Regions from separate parts of the Mixta intestinalis genome, predicted to be linked through region 3. Evidence: predicted binding sites of a transcription regulator. Region 3 holds the regulator's gene; each other region holds the start of a gene.
What was found. Region 3 encodes CRP, which controls carbon source genes, mostly activating them, when cyclic AMP is high. Its sites were predicted from a motif close to ATGTGANNNNNNTCACAT; they were not measured.
Positions count from the first base shown of each region.

Region 1: the regulator CRP is predicted to act here: its motif matches at 1,246-1,263, upstream of focA (formate transporter FocA).
Region 2: the regulator CRP is predicted to act here: its motif matches at 1,006-1,023, upstream of psiE (phosphate-starvation-inducible protein PsiE).

Region 1 is NZ_CP028271.1:802,807-805,079, forward strand. It holds gene pflB (formate C-acetyltransferase) at 1-239, opposite strand, end outside; gene focA (formate transporter FocA) at 326-1,186, opposite strand; gene ycaO (30S ribosomal protein S12 methylthiotransferase accessory factor YcaO) at 1,539-2,273, opposite strand, start outside.
Region 2 is NZ_CP028271.1:3,354,641-3,356,913, forward strand. It holds gene malG (maltose ABC transporter permease MalG) at 1-348, shown strand, start outside; gene psiE (phosphate-starvation-inducible protein PsiE) at 546-944, opposite strand; gene C7M51_RS15515 (YjbH domain-containing protein) at 1,082-2,273, opposite strand, start outside.
Region 3 is NZ_CP028271.1:4,199,815-4,202,087, reverse strand. It holds gene C7M51_RS19415 (phosphoribulokinase) at 1-511, shown strand, start outside; gene C7M51_RS19410 (OsmC family protein) at 517-924, opposite strand; gene crp (cAMP-activated global transcriptional regulator CRP) at 1,223-1,855, shown strand; gene C7M51_RS19400 (YccS/YhfK family putative transporter) at 1,918-2,273, shown strand, end outside.

The DNA of each region.
Region 1 (2,273 bases), 1.3 Mb from region 3:
GAAGCGACACTGGTATCGAAGTCAACCGGCGCATGCGTACGGTTTTCGATTTTGATACCTTCCAGGACTTTATTCCAGAGCTGTGTGGTCGCCTCAGTGGCACCGGCCAGGAAGGATTCATCTCCTTCATAAGGCGTGTAGTTTTTCTGAATAAAATCGCGAACGTTAACTGATTTCTGCCAGTCGCCAGCGGTAAAACCTTCCCAGGCAGCGTTCAGTTTGTCATTGAGCTCGGTCATAATATACCTACCTTCTGATAAAAGTTCTTTTTTAGACCGGACAGATGATGGTCGTCTGCCCGATCGAATTCGTTACACGGGTGCCGTTAATGGTGAGCGGAGCCGCCGCGTAAATAAATCACCCAATACGTTAGCCCCACCAGCAAGCCGCCACCAATAATGTTGCCGATAGTGACAGGAATGAGGTTATCAGTGATGAAATGGCTTAACGTCAGGTGAGAAAACTGGTCCGCGGTTGCCCCCGTTGCCTGCCAGAATTCAGGTGACGCGAAATCACGGATGACAATTCCCATGGGTATCATAAACATGTTGGCAATGCTGTGTTCGAAGCCGCAGGCAACAAACATCGCTACCGGTAATACCATGGCGAACATTTTGTCCGTCAGGCTACGACCAGAATAGCTCATCCAGACGGCGAGGCAGACCATCAGGTTTGCCAGCGTACCCAGACATACCGCCTGAATAAAAGTATGATGCATTTTATGGTCAGCAGTCTGTAAGACATTTAAGCCCCACGCTCCGTTGGCGACTTCATGCTGACCCGCAAACCAGATAAGTGCGACGAAAAATAGCGCCCCGAACAGGTTGCCAACGTAAACATACAACCAGTTTTTTGCCAGTTGTCCCCAGCTGATGCGACCGCTGGCCTTAGCGACAACAATCAGGACGGTTGAAGTAAACAGGTCGGCACCGCATACAACAACCAGCATCAAACCTAAGGAGAAACAGAGGCCGCCGATCAGCTTGGCCAGACCATAAGGAATATCTGCCGTTCCGGTAGTGGCGGTAATATAGAAAACGAAGGCGACAGAGATAAAAACGCCAGCGTTAATGGCTAAAAAAAACGTGGTTAGTGGATGTTTTGTGGCTTTATAGACACCCGCTTCTTCAGCGACTTTCGCCATAGCTGGCGGTAATAAAAGATTGAAAGGATTGTCAGTACTCATACCAACGCACTCCCATAAAAAATTGTCGGCGTGATACTAACAAAGGAGTATTTGGCAAAATTTGATATAGATCATATTTGGAGATAAGACAGGAAGCGTGAGCCATAAAAAAACTGGATGCAATGCTATTAAGTCTTTGAATTATAAAAATAAAAATTATTTTAATTTATGCAAAAAAAATTGAATGTAGCATTTAATGTATAGCTTTAAAAAGAAGAAAACCAGGGCGGCTGGCAGGATTTGTAATTAAAAAGAAACATGATTGTTTATATTGTTAAGTTATTTCAGACAGTATTAAAGAAGCCAGCTATTATAAAGTAGCTGGCTTGAATTAACAGGCTGGCAACGCTATTTATTTCCAGTAAAGCCGTTTGGCATGCTGTAATTTTTCATAGGCGGCCAGTAAAGCCTGATGAGCAGGGAATGCTTGCAGATCGGAATCCACAGGCTGCAAACCATAAAACGCTTCCTCACCGCTTAATGCCGCTGAGGCTGCCTCAACCGCCTCCGCGCCATACATACGAACAAAGGCCGTGTAGTACTGCTGCGGATCGCGTTCTTCTTCCTGTGCCAGCAACAATAAGGTTTGCAGGCAGCGATAATAGTTAGCTCGTTCTGCAGTAAACACAGAGCTGTTAAACTCCATCGTCCATTCGGTCCAGATCAGCGCCTGATCGAGATCGCCACCTGCTAAAGCCAGCATAGCTTTCAGTTCGCCAATACGCAGGGTATACCAGCCATTATCTTTGCCCGTCGCCAGCCCCAGCAGTTCACGTACCCGGGTAAAGTCGTCATGGCCTTCTTCATCCAGCTGTTCAATAAGAGCCAAATAATCTTCTTTATCCCATTGACTGCCCGGCAGCGCCAGTAGCGTTTCACGCAGATTTGCGCCCATATTATTATTCGCCAGCAGCAGATCTTCCGCCGGATAAATATCGGACATGCCGGGAACGATAATACGACAGGCGTAAACATCCAGATGCTCATAATCTGCAATGTAAACGTCTTTATTTTCCGTCTGGAAAATAGCCATCAGCGTGGCAAATTCTTCTTCCGTACTGCCGTTAAAACGCCAGTCAACAAAAGG
Region 2 (2,273 bases), 850 kb from region 3:
GAGACTATCGACGGTTCGCTGGAAGAAGCTGCGGCGCTTGATGGCGCGACGCCCTGGCAGGCGTTTCGCCTGATTCTGCTGCCGCTTTCCGTACCGATTCTCGCCGTGGTGTTTATTTTGTCGTTTATCGCTGCCGTCACCGAAGTGCCGGTTGCTTCGCTGCTGCTGCGCGACGTTAACAGCTATACCCTGGCGGTAGGAATGCAGCAGTACCTGAATCCGCAGAACTATCTGTGGGGTGATTTTGCCGCAGCGGCGGTGCTGTCAGCGCTGCCGATTACGCTGGTCTTTTTGCTGGCGCAGCGCTGGTTGGTAAGCGGCCTGACCGCTGGCGGCGTGAAGGGTTAATTAATGATTTTGTGTTGTTGCCTTTGTTGTTATTGCCACTGCTAAGTTGTTCCCTGTGTTTTTCCGGCGGCCTGTAGGCCGCCTTTTTTTTAAGGAATTCTGTTAATAAACAACAACCGATGCTCTTATAAAAAGGGATAACCACTGCGGCTTATCAACCAGTAAAAACAGGTTCAGGCGGCCTGAAGCCGCCAATATTACTCACGCTTCAGCCGGTTACTGTTCGCCAGCCACAGCGTTACCACCAGAATAAGTATCGCTGTGGAATAGCAGAGCGTATCAAATGGATTTTTATGGTCGACAACGATCAGTCGAATAATCGCTGTAATACCGATATAGACAAAATAACGTAGCGGGAAATGGTATCCGGACTGAAAATATTTCACTATCAGCGCAATAAATTCAAAATAAAGAAACCAGATGACAATCCCTTCCACCAGCAGATAGGCGGAAGCCGCCTCACCGGTATTCAGCAATACGTTTGCCAGATGAATTGTCTCTTTACCTAAGAAAACAATTAAAATAATCGCCAGGATCAACAGACCGGCATTTAATACCCATTGTAGCGCCGCAGCGATGAATTTTTCACTTATCATTAAAGCTTCCTGTTAAAGGTGGCTCAACTGGTCAGCCAGACCGTACAGGCATCATGACATAACGTGAGCAAGATCACAGTATAGTCACAACAAAATAAAAAGCGGACGAAAAACCTACTTTCACTAAGTCTTAATAACTAACGAAAGTTTATGTCGCGATCGCTGGTCATATCGTACAGGCGATGCTTACGGATCAGCCTCTGCCCACCATCACGCGTCAGCGGTTCCCAGCCAATCAGCGCTTTTCCACGGTTATGCGTGGCGGTAAACAGCTCCATCGGCACGGAGATATAAAAGCCTTTGGTAAAATCACCTTCACCATACTCTTCGCGGGAGACATTCGTCAGCGTGACATAAGCACCCACGCTAACGCCGCTGGCGAAACGCTTCGAAATATCAAGCGTACCGCCTCTATCCTCCGCCAGATACTGTCCAACGCTCGTTTTTACCAGTACATCATCCACAAAACCGGGCTGCCAGTAGGCGGTAAGATGGCCCGTTGAAGCTTTATAACGGGTGAACCGCATCATATTGTCCCAGTCGCGCTGCTTCACGTAGTTTGCATCGACGCCAACTGCCCAGCAGCTGTCCAGCGGACGATAAAGTATCTCTGCGCCCGCGCCAGCGTACATGGTTTCAAGATAACCGCCATAGAGCTGCGCATAGATGCCGTTACCAAAATAGTGGAGGCCAGTCATTTGTAGATTATTAATGTATAAATCATTTTTTACATAATCACGGATATGAGTACGTACGCGCGGCAGCGCGGAATCAGCAGGTCGCCCATCATATTTGAATCGATCATAATTGTTCGTTACGTCGGCAAAGAAACCGCCCCCCACCAGCAGATGCTGAGTTAGCCAGTAGTCGGCATGCCCCCCGACACCAACCTGATACATATAGAAGCTTTCCGGGCCGCCAAATGACTGATTCAATACCGGCGCAAGACCATAACTGAAGGAATCTCTTTCGATATAGTAGCCCTGTTCCGTTTTTCCAGGATCGACAGGATTGACGCGTCGTTGTTGTAGCGGCGGCTTATGTCCCAGTGGATAACCATCAAGCTGCTGATACAAACTGCTCACGCGCGTTTCGGTAGTAACCTGTGGCAGGTTATAACGTGTCTGGGTAATACGCAGCCTATCGATATTCGCGGGTAAATGATTCATTAAAATCAGGTTAGCTCGATCGACACCTTCCTGAGTATCGCGGTATTTGACCTGTTCGCCCGTGACATAGAGCGTACGGTCTTTAATTTGCAGATTGGGTGCATCAAAACCGGCATTATACTTCAGCGCCATCAGCTGATTAGCGACCACCGTATGCTGC
Region 3 (2,273 bases):
GCCGGAGCCAACGGACGTCCTGTTCTACGAGGGGCTGCACGGTGGCGTTGTGACTCAACAGCATAACGTTGCAGAACAGGTAGATCTGCTGGTTGGCGTGGTGCCCATCGTTAACCTTGAGTGGATTCAGAAACTGGTGCGCGATACCAGCGAACGCGGACATTCCCGCGAGGCGGTGATGGATTCGGTGGTGCGCTCGATGGAAGATTACATCAACTACATTACGCCGCAGTTCTCCCGCACTCACATTAACTTCCAGCGCGTGCCTACGGTCGATACCTCGAACCCTTTTGCTGCCCGCGCGATTCCTTCGCTGGATGAAAGCTTTGTCGTCATCCACTTTCGCGGACTGGAGAACATCGATTTCCCTTATCTGCTGGCGATGCTACAGGGCTCGTTTATTTCGCATATCAATACGCTGGTAGTACCCGGCGGCAAAATGGGGCTGGCGATGGAATTGATCATGCTGCCGCTGGTACAACGTCTGGTTGAAGGAAAGCAGGTTGCTTAAGGATGTCAGGCAATCTCCATGCATTCGTAGCTGTGGGTAATGGCAACACCCTTACCCAGCATAATCGCTACGGAACAATATTTTTCCGCAGAAAGCTCAACGGCGCGCGCTACCGCTTTGTCACTCAGCCCTTTACCGCTGACGATAAAGTGCAGGTTGATGCGGGTAAATATGCGCGGAGCCTGCTCGTGTCGCTCGGAGGTCAGCCGCACCTCGCAGTCGGTGACCGCGTTTCGGCCTTTTTGCAGGATCGATACTACGTCAACGGCGCTGCAACCGCCCGCTGCCATCAGCACCATTTCCATGGGGCTCGGCGCTTTATCGCCGGAGTTACCATCCATCAGAACCTGATGCCCTGAAGCGGACTCGCCTAAAAAAGTGAGTCCTTCCACCCATTTTACTCGTGCCTGCATATTCATTATTCCCGGGATAATGCCGCTTACTGTCAGCCTACGCTTTCAGCAGCTAAACGGCAATTGTCCGATTCACCTCAAGCTGAAGCGAGACAACAGGAGACACCAGGATAAAGCTGTGCTACAAACAAAGCTGTAATATTTTCGTTCTCAGAAACGAAAACGGGACTTTTTCACGCCCTGGCGCGCCAGAATTGCCCGGATAAATTTCCAACAGAAAACGCTTTACCATTTCAACGCCTGACAGGGAAACTGCCCCCTGTATTTAGGGCACGATTACAACAGAGGATAACAGCGAATGGTTCTCGGCAAACCGCAAACAGACCCTACTCTCGAATGGTTCCTGTCACATTGCCATATCCACAAATATCCATCAAAAAGTACGTTGATTCACCAGGGTGAAAAGGCCGAAACGCTCTATTACATCGTAAAAGGTGCAGTCGCGGTGCTGATCAAGGATGAAGAAGGCAAAGAGATGATCCTCTCCTACCTCAACCAAGGTGATTTCATTGGCGAGCTTGGCCTGTTCGAAGAAGGCCAGGAACGCAGCGCATGGGTACGGGCAAAAACCGCTTGTGAAGTGGCTGAGATTTCCTACAAAAAATTTCGTCAGCTGATTCAGGTGAATCCTGATATCCTGATGCGGCTGTCTGCTCAGATGGCGCGTCGTCTGCAGGTTACCTCGGAGAAAGTGGGCAATTTAGCTTTCCTCGACGTTACGGGCCGCATCGCACAGACGCTGCTTAATCTGGCAAAACAGCCTGATGCCATGACCCACCCGGACGGTATGCAGATCAAAATCACCCGTCAGGAGATCGGCCAGATTGTCGGCTGCTCACGTGAAACGGTGGGACGCATCCTGAAAATGTTGGAGGATCAAAATCTGATCTCCGCTCATGGTAAGACGATTGTCGTTTACGGCACCCGTTAAGCTTAATTGATCGCACGGCGTGGTGCCCTGCATCACGCCGTGTTTATTTTTGTGATGTGGTGATGTGGCGGAGAATTATCTACCATCCTGAAGTGAACTATGCGCTGCGTCAGACGCTGGTGCTCTGTTTGCCGGTGGCGATCGGCTGGCTGTTAGGGGATTTGCAAAAGGGACTGCTGTTTTCGCTGGTGCCCGCCTGCTGCAATATCGCCGGGCTGGATACGCCGCATAAACGCTTCTTCAAACGGCTGATCGTTGGCGGCTCGCTCTTCGCGCTCAGCAGCTTTCTTATTCAGTGGCTCTCGCTGCACCATATTCCGCTGCCCGTCACCCTCTTTACTATGGCTCTGCTGCTGGGCGTTACCGGTGAAATCGGGCCGCTACATGCCCGTCTGCTTCCAGCCTCGCTGATTGCCGC